2 regions of the Rhizobium sp. PAMB 3182 genome follow, and region 1 is predicted to be linked to the other one. Evidence: riboswitches for the same ligand, from Rfam matches in the RefSeq annotation. Region 1 holds a riboswitch; the other holds the start of a gene.

Region 1 (7,627 bases):
CCGTGATTTCGGCCCGAAGGCCTTCATCGTGTTCCAACTGATGATCGGCGGCATGCTGATTTCAGCGCTCGCCCATCCATTGATCTTCCTGTTCCTGGCTGCGCCGCTGATGCCCTATATCGGCGTCACTCCACCGGAAAGCCATTTCGTCCATACAGCGCTTTTTGCATTGGATTCGATCAGCATCTTCGGCAATTACGGCCTGTTTCTGGCGCTGGGATCAGTCTCGCTGATCCAGTACGAAAAACGCCGGCTCGGCCGCCGCTGGCTCGCCTTTCCGCTCTACTGGATGCTGATATCCTATGCGGCGTGGATGGCGGTTCTTGAGCTATGGCGCAAGCCACATTTTTGGAACAAGACGCCGCATGGTGAAGATCAATCAGCTCATGCAAGTACGAACAAGAACAAGCATAAGGACGCCCGGCATAATTGACAAATCATGACATGCGACCTATCAGGACCCTAAACAATCTTTGGGGGTTTTTTTGATAATTTGCTGTGCCACAGACAAAAACTACGCGGAATTTTCTTCCGTATTGTTTCATTCTATTGAGGAAAACGGCGACGCCCCTGATTTGCAATTCTGGATAATCGGCGACAATCTCGGCCCAAGAGAGAAAAAAGATATCCAACATGGAATCAAGCGAAACATCAATTTCATTGACGCCGATAAAGAATTGAAAAATAAAATACTCAAACTTCCAATGCATGGCCCTTGGCCATCACTAATTTACGCTCGACTCTTCCTTCCGGAAATGTTTGCCGACAAGACCGACAAGATTTTGTACTTGGACGCAGACATCATCGTCAAAAAGAGCCTGAAACCCCTCATTGAACTGGAAATGGGTGAGAAGGCCCTGGCCGCGGTTGCAGAACCAGGCAGAGAAGAGGTCACCCGTCGGCTGGGCCTCAGAACCGGAAGTCCCATATTTAATTCTGGCGTATTGCTCTTTGACGTTGCCAATTGGAATCGACTTGGACTGACCCAGAAAGCTATCGGCGCAGTAACCAGCGGAGCGATCAACATGCGATGCCCGGACCAAGACGCCTTAATCATTGCTTCACAGGACCACCTTCTCAAGCTCCCTGCCGAATACAACGCGGGCAAGAACTTTACCGATTATTCAACTGCGAGCATTGTTCACTTTACCCATAAAAAACCCAATAGGAGAGGCTGCAAGCACCCGGAGACAGCGGCGTATCTCAAACACAGAAGCCAGACCGCCTGGGGTGACCGCCCCCTGATGACTCCAATCCAGCTGAAGATTCAAAAATGGCGGAAGTCTATCGACAAGAGGCTGAACAAACTCAGGATCTTGTTTAAGCCTTCCCAGTGAAGGGCTTCGGCGCCCGCATCCACCTAAAAAAGAAGCCAGCGATCTGAGTTCACAAGATTAAACAATCAACCCCTCGAAATACCGGATCGTCTTCTCCAGCCCTTCGCGCAGCTCCACCGTTGGCTGCCAGTCTAACAGCTCTTTCGCCTTTGCGATGTCCGGCTGACGCTGGACGGGATCATCCTGCGGCAACGGCTTGAAAACGAGCTTCGAGGACGAGCCGGTCAGTTCCAGCACAAGCTCCGCCAGCGCCCGGATGGTGAACTCGTTGGGGTTGCCGATGTTGACCGGCCCGACCACATCGTCTCCCGTCCCCATCATCCTGATCATCGCTTCGACGAGATCGTCGCGGTAGCAGAAGGAACGGGTCTGCTGGCCTTCGCCGAAAATCGTGATGTCCTCGCCCTTCAGCGCCTGGACGATGAAGTTGGAGACGACGCGGCCGTCGTTCGGGTGCATGCGCGGACCGTAGGTGTTGAAGATGCGCACGACCTTGATGGCGAGCTTGTGCTGGCGCCAGTAGTCGAAGAACAGGGTCTCGGCGCAGCGCTTGCCCTCGTCATAGCAGGAGCGGATGCCGATCGGGTTGACGTTGCCCCAATAACCTTCGACCTGCGGATGGACGCTCGGGTCGCCATAGACCTCGGATGTCGAAGCCTGCAGGATCTTCGCCCGCACGCGCTTGGCGAGCCCCAGCATGTTGATTGCGCCATGAACGGATGTCTTCGTCGTCTGCACGGGATCGTGCTGATAGTGCACGGGTGAAGCCGGACAGGCGAGATTGTAGATCTCGTCGACTTCCACATAGAGCGGGAAGCAGACATCGTGGCGCATCAGCTCGAAGCGCGGATGGCCGATCAGGTGCTCGACATTACGGCGGGTGCCGGTGAAGAAATTGTCGACGCAGAGCACCTCGTCACCACGCTCCAAAAGCCGCTCGACCAGATGCGACCCGAGAAAGCCGGCACCTCCGGTGACCAAAATCCTTGCGTTCATACTCTCACGTCCTCTCGTCCGTTTATCCGGGTCTAAGAGAGTCGCGGCGGACTGTCAAAACATGACCCTCGCCATCCTTGCAAGAAAGAGCGCAAACCAGAGAAGGGCGGCGGAAGCGGGTGTGGATCGGTCGACTGGAGCGGGTGAAGGGAATCGAACCCTCGTATTCAGCTTGGGAAGCTGCTGCTCTGCCATTGAGCTACACCCGCGCGCAGTGACACATTCATGAGGTTGCCGAGGATGTCAAGTCACCGCGCGAAGGCCGGTTGCCCTAGTGTGAACCGGCCGCCGAAATGCAACCGTGATGATCCCAATATTTCAGGACGATGGACGTTAAAGGTGTATTAGGCATTTATAAAATATCTTCTCTCCCAAACGGCCCCCCAAGACAAAATGCACAGTATTCGTCAGATCGGCTCATTCGGGGGTAATGGCATGACAATTTCCGACATTTCGGTCAGCAAGCGCTTCTGGCTGGCCGTCATGATACCGGCGACGGTGGCCCTGTTTCTTTCCGTTATCATTGTGCGTGACATGTGGCGTGCGCAAAGCAACATGGATTTGATCGCCGAGGTCAGCCGCGACGTCGCCCAGATCGGGCGGCTGATCGAGACGCTCCAGGTCGAGCGCGGCACCACGGCCGGCTTCATCGGCTCCGCCGGCGCAAAGATGGGCGAGCCGATGCGCAAGGCGCGAGCGGCGACCGACGTGGTCGCGGGCAATCTAGCGTCCGTCGCCAAAAAGCTCGCGGTCGCCGATGTCAGCGTCCCGGCACTGATCGGCGAGATCGAGACGGAGCTTGCCCGCATCGGCACGATCCGGAGTTCCATCGACGGCCAAGCGCTTCCCGGCAAGGATGCCTTCGGCTTCTATACCGGCCTGATCGGCAAGATGCTGCAGCTCAACACCGACCTGACCGGGCTTGCCTTTCATTCGGATGTGACGTTTCAGCTGATGGCCGTCAACGAACTCATGCTGGCCAGCGAACTGGCGGGCCAGGAGCGCGGCATGGGCGCCGGCATCATCAGCTCCGGCAAGTTCGCGGACGGACAGTTTACGGCCTTCAGCAAGTTCGGCGGCGCACAATCGGTGCTGATGGATCGCTTCCTCGCCCTGCAGGACGCAGACAGACGCGCTGAGGCCGGCGCCACCTTCAGGCAGGAAGCATTCACGAGCTTCGACGGAATGCGCGACAACCTGATCAGGCGTGGCAGCGAAGCGGACTTGTCCGGCCTCGATCCCGCCGCCTGGTTTGCCGATGCAAGCGAGCGGATCAGCAAGATGATCGCCCTTCAGGAAGCATCGCTGGCCGAGGTCGGCACGATCGCCGACGGCCTTAGCGATGACATCCACCACAAGGTGATCCTGCTTCTGGCCGCCATCGCAATTGCCGCCACCTTGTCGATCCTCATTCCGGCGTCGCTGGCCGTAACCGTCCTGCGCCCCCTGAAGGCCCTGACCCAGGCCATGCGCGACCTGCTTGCCGGCCGGGGCGACATCCATTCGATACCCTCGCTCGGCAGGAATGAAATCGGCGCGATGGCCGATTCCGTCCGTGGCATCTTCGTCATGGTCAGCGAGCAGAGCGAGCGCGAGCGGCAGGAAGAGCTGCGGGTCGCTGCGATGAAGGCCGACGAGGAGGAGGCGCAGAACCTCGAGCGGGCGCGCATCGCCCAGGAGCAGGCGGCCGCGTTGGAAGCCCTCTCGGCGGCGCTCGACCACCTGGCGAACGGCGACTTCGAAAAGCGCATGTCCCTCGATCTTTCCGAGAATTTTCGGCCGATGGCACGCAACTTCAATGACACCGTGGAGATGATGCGCAAGACGATGTCCGACATTCGCACCACGTCGCGTGAAATCAACGGCAGTGCCGACGCCCTCGCTTTCACCTCCGATGAACTCGCCGCCCGCACCGAAGAGCAGAACCGTTCGCTGGAGACCAGTTCGAACGCTCTGCGCATCCTGACGGAGACCGTGCGCTCGACGGCCGACAATGCCCAACGCGCCATGCACGCCGCCCAGGAAAGCAAGATGCAGGCGGAGCGATCCGGCAATGTCGTTCGGCAGGCGGTGGCGGCGATGGGGGCCATCAACTCATCCTCCAGCCAGATCGGCCAGATCATCGGCGTGATCGACGACATCGCCTTCCAGACCAATCTCCTGGCGCTCAATGCCGGAGTGGAGGCCGCACGCGCCGGCGAAGCCGGCAAGGGATTTGCCGTCGTCGCCCAGGAAGTCCGCGAACTGGCGCAGCGTAGCGCACATGCCGCCAAGGAGATCAAGCACCTGATCTCGGCAAGCTCGAACCAGGTGAAGTCCGGCGTTTCCCTGGTGGAGGAGACCGGCACTGTCCTGACCGCGATCATCGAGCAGATCTCCGAAACCAGCGGGCTGGTCTCCATCATCGCCAGCAACACGACGGAGCAGTCCGCGCAACTGACCGAGGTAAATCACGCGATCTCCGAAATCGAGCAGATCACGACGCAAAACACCCAGATGGTGATCGACAGTTCACGCGAAATCCACGACCTGACCGCACGGGTCAACCATCTGCACGAGAAGCTCGCCCGGTTCAGGACGCGCGACGAAAAGCACGATAGCGCCTACGAGGGCCCGGAGCGGCGAAAGAGTGCCGGCCTGTCAATGCGCTACTCGGCTGCCTGAAACACGGAGACGCGGAGCCGTGAGAAGTCCGGTTCTGCGTCTCCGGCGATGATGTCAGGTGCGAAAATGCTTGGAGAGCTTCAGGCCCTGCGCCTGATAGTTGGAGCCAAGGCCGGAGCCGTAAAGCGAATGCGGCTTTTCCAGCATGTGTTCGTAGACAAGACGCCCGACGATCTGGCCATGCTCGAGGATGAACGGCACCTCGTGGCTGCGCACCTCGAGGACGGCGCGCGATCCCGTGCCGCCGGCGCCGGCATGGCCGAAGCCGGGATCGAAGAAGCCGGCATAGTGAACGCGGAACTCGCCGACCAGCGGGTCATAGGGCGTCATTTCCGCGGCATAAAGCGGCGGCACGTGCACGGCTTCGCGCGATACCAGGATATAGAACTCATCCGGATCGAGGATCAGTTCCTCGCGGCCGTGGCTGTAGAGCGGTTCCCAGAAATCGAACACCTCGTTGGCCGCCTTCTCGTCGACATCGACGACGGCGGTGTGATGCTTGCCGCGATAGCCGATCAGGCCGTCGTCGGCACTACCCTTGAGATCGATCGACAGCGCGATCCCGCCGCCGGACACGTTCGGCGTGTCGCTGGCGACCAGAGTCTCGCTTCTGTGAAGCGCCAGCAATTCGGTCTCGCTCAAGAGCGGCTGGCCGATGCGGAAGCGGATCTGCGACAGGCGCGAGCCCCTGCGCACGACGATCGGGAAGGTGCGCGGCGAGATTTCCAGATAGAGCGGACCGGAATAGCCGGCCGGTATCTTGTCGAATTCCTGGGCGTAGTCGGTGATGACGCGGGTGAAGATGTCGAGACGGCCGGTGGAGCTCTTCGGATTGGCGGAAGCCGACATGCCGGAGGGCAGATCGAGGCTTTCCATCAGCGGCACGATGTAGACGCAGCCCGTCTCCAGCACCGCGCCTTCGGAGAGGTCGATAACATGCAGTTTCAGCCGGTCGAGCTTGTCGGAGACAAGGTGGCTCGGGCCCGGAAGGAAGCTTGCCCGCACCCGGAACGCCTTGGCGCCGAGACGCAGGTCGAGGCTTGCCGGCTGCACCTGGTCGATGTCGAGTTCCGCCTGGCTCTTCAGCCTGCCGGCCTCGAAAAGTTCGCGAATGGCGCCGTCCGCCAGAATGCCCGTCTGTCTTGCCATATGTCCCGTCCTTGAAGTGTCAGGCACAAAACCAAACTCGAGGAATTGACGCAAGCGGTGATGGGGAGTATTTGGCTCCTTATCCCGTGGTGATTTGGCCGGTCGGCTTGCAGCCACGTTAAACAAGTGGCTAAAAAGACCGGGTTGAAACCGGTCTGCTTTTGCGGCCGGTTTTTTTGTTTTGGAAAGTGATCATGGCATGAGCAAGAATTGGCAACCGGCAACCCAACTCGTTCACGGCGGCTCGATCCGGTCGCAGTTCGGCGAAATGTCGGAATCGATCTTCCTGACGCAGGGCTTCCTTTATGAGAACTCGGCGTCGGCCGAGGCCCGTTTCAAGGGCGAGACCGAAGGCTATATCTACGCCCGCTACGGCAGCCCGACCAACGACATGTTCGAAAAGCGCATGTGCATGATGGAAGGCGCCGAAGACGCGCGCGCCACCGCATCAGGGATGGCCGCCATTTCGTCCTCCATCCTCTGCCAGGTCAAGGCCGGCGACCACATCGTCGCGGCCCGCGCGCTGTTCGGCTCCAACCGCTGGATCATCGAGACGCTCGCACCGAAATACGGCGTGACCTGCACGCTGGTTGACGGTCGTGATCTCGCCAACTGGGAAGCCGCCGTTCGCCCGAACACCAAGGTCTTCTTCCTGGAAAGCCCTACGAACCCGACGCTGGAAGTCGTCGACATCGCCGGCGTCTCGAAGCTCGCCAAGCAGGTCGGCGCCACGCTGATCGTCGACAACGTTTTTGCCACGCCGCTCTTCCAGAAGCCGTTCGAACTCGGCGCCGACGTCGTCGTCTACTCGGCCACCAAGCACATTGACGGCCAGGGCCGCTGCCTCGGCGGCATCGTGCTGTCCTCCAAGAAGTGGATCGACGAGAACCTGCACGACTACTTCCGCCACACCGGGCCGGCGATGTCGCCGTTCAATGCCTGGGTGCTGCTGAAGGGTCTGGAAACCTTGCCGTTGCGCGTCAAGCAGCAGACGGAGAATGCTGCAAAAGCCGCCGACTTCCTCGCCGAACACAAGGCCGTCGCCAAGGTCATCTATCCCGGCCGCAAGGACCATCCGCAGGCCGATATCATTGCAAAGCAAATGAAGGCCGGCTCCACGCTCGTCTGCCTCGAGCTGAAGGGCGGCAAGGAAGCGGCGTTCGCGATGCAGGATGCCCTGCAGATCATCAAGATTTCCAACAATCTCGGCGACACCAGAAGCCTGATCACCCATCCGGCGACGACCACGCACAAGAACCTCACCGACGAAGCCCGGGCCGAACTCGGCATTTCGCCCGGAACCGTGCGCCTGTCGCTCGGCATCGAGGACGGCGGAGATCTGGTCGCCGATCTCGAACAGGCATTGGACAAGGTCAAATACTGACCCCACATATCAGACCGCCGGGGCGTCACTCATGCCCCGGCCGTTCCTCCCGCATGATGCGCTTGGCAAAGAGGATGCGGGCGGCAGCGGTATAAAG
Region 2 (7,627 bases), 780 kb from region 1:
GCTCTCCTCGCACCTTCTGTCCATGGTGCAGTCGATCTGCTCGCGGGTCGCGCTGTTCAGGAAAGGCAAGGTCGGCCTGATCGGCAAGGTCAGCGATCTGGCAAGCCAGGTGCTCGGCGGCGCCTATGTCATCGAGATCGACGCCGAGAACTGCGATGTCGCGGCTGTCGGCGGCGCCATCGACGGAGTGAGCAACGTCACCACCACCGGAACCGGCCGCTACCGCATCGACGCGGCTCGCGACGTGCGCGACGAACTGGCCGAAAAGATTGTGCAGTCCGGCGGCAGGCTGAAGGGCATGTCGATGGACCGCTCGAGCCTCGACGAGGTCTATGTCCGCTATTTCGAGGAGGGCGACCGCGATGAAGCAGCGTGAAGGATCTCCTTTCAAGGGTCTCGCAACCGTCGCCATGAAGGAGGCGGCCGATCACATGGGCAGCCCGCGCATGCATCTCGTCATGCTGCTGGTCATCCTGACGGCGATCGGCTCCATCTACGGCGCCATCGGCCAGATCAAGAACACGGTCGGGGAGGATCCCTTCCTGTTCCTGCGCATCTTCACCACCGCGCAGGACCCGTTGCCGTCGTTCATCGCCTTCCTGGGCTTCCTCCTGCCGCTGGTCGGCATCTCGCTCGGCTTCGACGCGATCAACGGCGAATACAATCGCCGCACGATGAGCCGCATCCTGTCGCAGCCGATCTACCGCGACGCGCTGCTTGCCGGAAAATTCCTCGGCGGGCTGATGGTGATCGGCATCTGCCTGATCACCCTCTGGCTGCTTGTCACCGGCATGGGCATCATCATGCTCGGCCTGCCGCCTTCCGGCGAGGAAATCCTCAGGGGCCTGACGTTCCTGCTGATCTCGCTCGCCTATGCCGGTGTCTGGCTGGCGATCTCGCTCCTGTTCTCCACGCTCTTCCGCTCGCCGGCGACCTCGGCGCTGGCAGGCCTGACGCTGTGGCTGATCTTCACGATCTTCTGGAGCATGATCGCGCCGCTGATCGCCAGCGCCATTGCGCCGGCCGATCCCTTCAACCCGGTCACCATCGTTCACCAGGCGGAAATCGGTCAGGCGCTGTCGCGCATCTCCCCGAACACGCTCTTCGGTGAGGCGACGATGGCGATCCTCAACCCCGCTACCCGCTCGCTCGGCCTCGTCTTCATGAGCCAGTTGCAGGGGGCGATCATGGGCATGCCGCTGCCCTTCGATCAAAGCGCACTTCTGATCTGGCCGCAGCTTTCCGGCCTGATCGCAGCAATGGTCGTGGTCTACACGATCGCATATGTCTCCTTCCAGCGTCAGGAGATCAGAGCGTAGGGCGTGCCGCCTGAAAGGCGGGGACCGGTTTTGGAGTAGCGGTGTTCTCCTTAGGCAGGCCGGTCTCCGCTTTCGCTCTGCAGAACCCGGCGGAAGTCAATTCCGCCGGGTTTTCTGTTGCCCGCGTCCCTCTCAGGCAATAGGTCTAGGTGGTTGAACAGCGGGAATGAACGAACGATGCGTTTTGAAGGAACGGAAGAATACGTCGCCGGCAAGGACCTGATGACGGCGGTGAATGCCGCGATCCGGCTGGAGCGACCGCTGCTGGTCAAGGGCGAGCCCGGCACCGGCAAGACGGAGCTTGCCCGCCAGGTGGCGAGCGCGCTCGGCCTCGACCTCCTCGAATGGAACATCAAGTCGACCACCAAGGCACAGCAGGGCCTTTATGAATATGACGCGGTCTCCCGCCTGCGCGACAGCCAGCTCGGCGACGAACGCGTCCATGACGTGAAGAACTACATCCGCAAGGGCAAGCTCTGGCAGGCCTTCGAGGCCGACCGAAAGGTCGTGCTGCTGATCGACGAGATCGACAAGGCCGACATCGAATTCCCGAACGATCTCCTGCAGGAACTCGATCGCATGGAGTTCCACGTCTACGAAACCGGCGAAACGATCGCCGCCGCCAACCGGCCGATCGTCATCATCACCTCCAACAACGAGAAGGAACTGCCAGACGCCTTCCTGCGCCGCTGCTTCTTCCACTATATCCGCTTCCCCGACGCAGAGACGCTGGAGCGCATCGTCGAGGTTCACTACCCAGGCATCAAGCAGTCGCTGGTTCGCGCCGCCCTCACGCAGTTCTACGAGATTCGCGAGACGCCGGGCCTGAAGAAGCGCCCGTCAACCTCCGAGGCGCTCGACTGGATCCGCCTCCTCGTCGCCGACGACGTCGATCCGATGAGCCTGCGCGGCGATGCGAAGAACGCCCTGCCGAAACTGCACGGCGCGCTGTTGAAGAACGAACAGGACGTCCACCTGTTCGAACGCCTGGCTTTCATGGCAAGGCGAGACGGCTGAAGCTTTCGCTCACCAACACAAAGTCCCCTCCCCAACCCCTCCCCACAAGGGGGAGGGGCTATCTCCCGCGGCACTCTTCACCCAGCCCGCTATCCTGATCATCAGGATGCTTATGGAAGCAGAGGCAGATTCGGCGGCAAAGCCCCTCCCCCTTGTGGGGAGGGGTTGGGGAGGGGCATGGCGCATGTCCATATTCCCCTGAGTGCGCTTTTTCTTGATTCTCATTCAAGTTGGCGCTATTTCATAGGCGTTCCGTGGTGATTTGGCCGGCCGGCTTGCAGCCACGTTAAAGAAGTCGCTAAAAAGGGCCGCGGACAAACGAATGTTCCAAGGACCGGTTGCGATTTCGCCGCCGGTTTTTTTGTCTTTGGGCTCGCGCCCGACCGCATGAAGGATGACTACGATGCCGATCAGAATTCCAGACGAACTCCCCGCCCGCGACATTCTCGTGCGTGAAGGCGTTAAGGTCATGGATGAGAAGACGGCGCTCCGGCAGGACATCCGGCCGCTGCAGATCGGCCTCCTGAACCTCATGCCGAACAAGATCAAGACGGAGACGCAGATCGCCCGCCTCGTCGGCGCCTCGCCGCTGCAGGTCGAGCTGACGCTGGTGCGCATCGGCGGGCACAAGGCGAAGAACACGCCCGAGGACCATCTGATCTCCTTCTACAACACCTGGGACGAGGTGAAGGATCGCAAGTTCGACGGCTTCATCATCACCGGCGCACCGATCGAGACGCTGCCCTTCGAAGACGTCACCTATTGGGATGAGTTGAAGCAGATCCTCGACTGGACCGAGACCAACGTCCATTCGAGCTTCTTCATCTGCTGGGGCGCGATGGCGGCGATCTGGCACTTCCACAAGGTGCCGAAGTACAATCTGCCGGCAAAGGCCTTCGGCGTTTACCGCCACAAGAACCTGAAGCCGGCATCGCCCTATCTGACCGGCTTTTCCGACGACTTCCAGATTTCCGTCTCGCGCTGGACCGAGGTGCGCAAGGAAGACCTGCGCGCAGGCTCGGGCCTGGAACTGCTGATGGAATCGAACGACACCGGCGTCTGCCTGATCTCCGAGGAAAAGTGCAACCGGCTCTACATCTTCAACCACGTCGAATATGACTCGACGACGTTGGCGGAAGAGTATTTCCGCGATGTCGAGGCCGGCACGCCGATCAAGCCACCGCACAACTACTTCCCGGATGATGACCCGACCAAGCAGCCGCTCAACCGTTGGCGCAGCCACGCCTTCCTGCTGTTCGGCAACTGGATCAACCAGGTCTACCAGACGACACCCTACGATCTCGCCGAGATCGGCCTCGACCGGATGGATCAGCGGCTGACAGGCTGACCGCGCCGGCCTATAGTCGCCTGCATGTTCATCCCGTTCTTCCTGAGCCTGAAGCAAGCCGGCGTCCCCGTGACGCTGAAGGAGTTTCTGACGCTGCTGGCAGGCATGGAGGACGGACTGGCCGACTATGATGTCGAGGCCTTCTACTACCTCGCCCGCACGGCGCTGGTGAAGGACGAGCGCTTCATCGACCGTTTCGACCGGACCTTCGCCGAATATTTCCGCGGGGTTGAAGCCGTTTCGGGATCGGCAGCCGGTCCGTCGGACGCCGCCATACCCGAAGAGTGGCTTCGCCGGCTCGCCGAAAGGCACCTGACGGAGGAAGAAAAGAAGCTCGTCGAGAGCCTCGGTGGCTTCGAAAAGCTGATGGAAACGCTAAAGGAGCGGCTCGCCGAGCAGAAGGAGCGCCACCAGGGCGGCAACAAGTGGATCGGCACCGCCGGCACCTCGCCCTTCGGTGCCTATGGCTACAATCCGGAAGGCGTGCGCATCGGCCAGGAAACCTCGCGCCACCGCCGGGCGGTCAAGGTCTGGGATCGGCGCGACTTCGCCAATCTCGACGACACGGTCGAACTCGGCACGCGCAACATCAAGGTCGCGCTGAAACGGCTGCGGCAATGGGTGCGGCAGGGAGCGCCTGACGAGCTGGACCTCAACGGCACCATCCGCGCCACCGCAGAACATGGCTATCTCGACGTCCAGACGCGGCCGGAGCGGCGCAACGCCGTCAAACTTTTGATGTTCTTCGACATCGGCGGCTCAATGGACGATCATGTCCGTGCCGTCGAAGAACTGTTTTCCGCGGCCAAGGCGGAATTTCGCCACATGGAATATTTCTACTTCCACAATTGCATCTACGAGGACGTCTGGAAGGATAACAATCGCCGCTACGGCGAGCGCACCCCGACGATGGAACTCCTCAATACCTACGGACCCGACTACAAGGCGATCTTCGTCGGAGATGCCTCCATGGCGCCCTACGAGATCACCCATCCTGGCGGTTCTGTCGAACATTGGAATGCCGAAGCGGGGGCAGTCTGGCTGAGACGGATCACCGACCACTTCCGGAAATCGGTATGGCTCAATCCCGTCAAGGAATCCTATTGGCACTACACCACGTCGATCGGCCTGCTGAGCGGCCTCATGGCAGGCCGGATGTTTCCCCTGACGCTCGGCGGACTGGAAAAGGCCACGCGGGAATTGTCTTGAAGTCTGCCCTGCGCCATGTATGCAATTGCCTGCCTCCGGCAGGCGGCACGAGAGTCAATCAACCGAAATGACGAAGAGGAATGGGAGATGACGGTCAAACCGTTGGAGCGTGAAATTTTCGGCCATACGGATGCCGGCGAGCCGGTCTATCGCGTGACGATCCGCGGTGGCGGCCTGACTGCCAACGTCATGACCTGGGGATCCGTCATCCAGGATCTTCGCCTCGAAGGCCACCAGCCGCCTCTCGTGCTCGGGTTCGAAGACTTCGACAGCTATCCGAAATATTCCTCCAACTTCGGCGCCACGCCGGGCCGCTGCGCCAACCGCATCGCCGGCGGCAAGTTCACGCTCGACGGCAAGGCCTATCAGCTGGATCTCAACGAAAAGGGCGTCAATCACCTGCATGGCGGCGCCAACAACATCGGCAAGCAGAACTGGGTGATTGCCGATCTGAAGGAAGACAGCGTTCGCCTTGAGATCGTCGATCCGGACGGCCGTTGCGGTTACGCCGGCAACTGCTCGATTTCGGCGACCTACACGGTTCACGGCGACGGTGTGCTGTCGGTCGTATACGAGGCGACGACCGACCAGCCGACGCTCGCCAACCTCTGCCAGCACAGCTACTTCAATCTGGACGGCAAGGCCGACATCCTCGACCACGACATGCTGATCGCCGCCGATTACTATCTGCCGACCGATGCGAACCTGATCCCGACGGGAGAACTTCGGCCGGTCGGCGGGACGCCGTTTGACTTCCGCCAGATGCGGCCGATCCGCATGCTCGAGGACGGCAAGCAGGTCGGCTACGACCACAATTTCTGCCTGTCGACGGAACGTGGCGCCAAGCGCGCCGTGGCGCTGACCAAGAGCAGCAGTTCGGGGGTCGCCATGGAAGTGCGCACCACCGAACCGGGCGTGCAGTTCTACGCCGCCGTCAAGCTCGCCACGCCGGTCCCGGGCCTTGAAGGCCGTACCTACGGCGCGTTTTCGGGATTGTGCATGGAGACCCAGGTCTGGCCGGACGCCATCAACCATGAGAGCTTTCCCAGCCCCGTGCTGCGTCCAGGCGAAGTGCTGCGCCAGGAAACCGACTACGTCTTCACGAAGGGTTGAAAACCTGGGCCAAAATAAAAGCGGCCCCGAACGGGGCCGTTTTTACAGGGATGATGCGACCCGCGTCTAAAGCATGGCGAGCATCGGATCGGCCGACATCAGAGCGGCCTTGAGCTTTTCCATCGCCCGGTTTTCGATCTGCCGGACACGCTCCTTGGAAATCCCGAGTTCGGAACCCAGTTCTTCCAACGTCACGCCGTCTTCGGCGAGCCGGCGGGCGCGGATGATCTTCATTTCCCGGTCGTTGAGCGAGTCGAGCGCATGGGTGAGCCATTCGCGACGGCGTTCGCTGTCGATCATGTCGGAGACCTGCTCGTCCGGCAGCGGCTCATCGCTCGCCATCATGTCGATGCGCTCGCTGCTGTCGTTGTCGCCGGCAATCGCCGGCGCCTGCAGGGAGGCGTCCGGGCCGGAAAGACGGGCATCCATGGTCTGCACGTCGGACACGCTGACGCCGAGCGCGGAGGCAATTTCCTGGTGGATCGCCTGGGCCGTCAGGTGCGTGTCACCCTGCGCAAGCTTGGCGCGCAGCCGCCTGAGGTTGAAGAACAGGGCCTTCTGCGCCGAGCTGGTGCCGCCGCGGACGATCGACCAGTTGCGCAGGATATAATCCTGCATCGACGCCCGGATCCACCAGCTTGCATAGGTGGAGAAACGCACTTCACGTTCAGGATCGAAGCGAGCGGCAGCCTCCAGGAGACCCACATGGCCTTCCTGAATGAGGTCGCTTAACGGCAATCCGAAATTACGAAATTTGTTGGCCATCGAAATAACCAGGCGCATGTGCGACATGGCGATGCGGTTGCGCGCACCCTGGTCGTGGCTTTCCTTCCAGCGCACAGCAAGATCGTGTTCCTCCTCGCGGGCGAGGTACGGAGCGCTTCTGGCTACCCTGCTGAGCTGACGGTCTATGGCAATGCTATTCATCAGACTTCTCCTGGGGCAATTAAAGTCTTAAATCTATGAAAAGCGCCAAACCCCAATGGGTTCAGGTCGCTTCATCCTTATCCATCCGCGCAACCTACGTCGGTACAACGATCCAACCGCGAAATTGTTCACTACCCGCCAGCAAGAAAACAATTAATAAGTCAGGCGAACAATTATTATGTGAACCCAGTTTCGCGGCAATGCAATGGCAGAGGAAAAAAATCACACGAATGTGAGAGTTTGGGAGGTCTCTTCAAAAAAATAAAACCCGGCGCTGAGGCCGGGTTTTGGGAGATCGCAGGTGATGCAATCAGCGCTTACGCGGCTTCTTCTTCTTCCTGGGCAGCATCGTCTTCGACAGACTTGCCGCGCTTCGGACCCTTGGCAAGATTGACCTCGATCAGGCGGACGGCCTCGGTCTCGGACATCTTGTTGACGGCGGCGATTTCGCGCGCCATGCGATCCAGGGCAGCTTCATAGAGCTGACGCTCCGAATAGGACTGCTCCGGCTGGTTCTCAGCGCGATAAAGGTCGCGAACGACTTCGGAAATCGAGATCAGATCGCCGGAATTGATCTTGGCATCATATTCCTGCGCGCGGCGCGACCACATGGTGCGCTTGATGCGGGCCTTGCCCTGGACGACCTTGAGGGCGCGATCGACGAAATCCGTCTCGGACAGCTTGCGCATGCCGA

Evidence for each region. Region 1 has a riboswitch for S-adenosylmethionine ahead of ACU5AZ_RS07610 (O-succinylhomoserine sulfhydrylase). Riboswitches for the same ligand answer to the same signal wherever they lie in the genome.
Region 2: another riboswitch for S-adenosylmethionine. It lies ahead of metA (homoserine O-acetyltransferase MetA); the one in region 1 lies ahead of ACU5AZ_RS07610 (O-succinylhomoserine sulfhydrylase).

The regions. Positions count from the first base shown of each region.
Region 1 is NZ_CM128607.1:1,522,537-1,530,163, forward strand. Features, by position in the region: gene ACU5AZ_RS07580 (glycosyltransferase family 2 protein) at 1-433, shown strand, start outside; gene ACU5AZ_RS07585 (glycosyltransferase family 8 protein) at 486-1,337, shown strand; gene ACU5AZ_RS07590 (UDP-glucuronic acid decarboxylase family protein) at 1,395-2,333, opposite strand; tRNA gene ACU5AZ_RS07595 (tRNA-Gly) at 2,469-2,542, opposite strand; gene ACU5AZ_RS07600 (methyl-accepting chemotaxis protein) at 2,769-4,997, shown strand; gene ACU5AZ_RS07605 (2'-deoxycytidine 5'-triphosphate deaminase) at 5,052-6,146, opposite strand; SAM riboswitch at 6,223-6,301, shown strand; gene ACU5AZ_RS07610 (O-succinylhomoserine sulfhydrylase) at 6,346-7,530, shown strand; gene ACU5AZ_RS07615 (CDP-alcohol phosphatidyltransferase family protein) at 7,556-7,627, opposite strand, start outside.
Region 2 is NZ_CM128607.1:2,302,395-2,310,021, reverse strand. Features, by position in the region: gene ACU5AZ_RS11235 (ABC transporter ATP-binding protein) at 1-376, shown strand, start outside; gene ACU5AZ_RS11230 (ABC transporter permease) at 363-1,319, shown strand; gene ACU5AZ_RS11225 (AAA family ATPase) at 1,497-2,336, shown strand; SAM riboswitch at 2,581-2,660, shown strand; gene metA (homoserine O-acetyltransferase MetA) at 2,740-3,684, shown strand; gene ACU5AZ_RS11215 (vWA domain-containing protein) at 3,709-4,893, shown strand; gene ACU5AZ_RS11210 (aldose epimerase family protein) at 4,981-6,006, shown strand; gene ACU5AZ_RS11205 (RNA polymerase factor sigma-32) at 6,073-6,933, opposite strand; gene ACU5AZ_RS11200 (CarD family transcriptional regulator) at 7,251-7,627, opposite strand, start outside.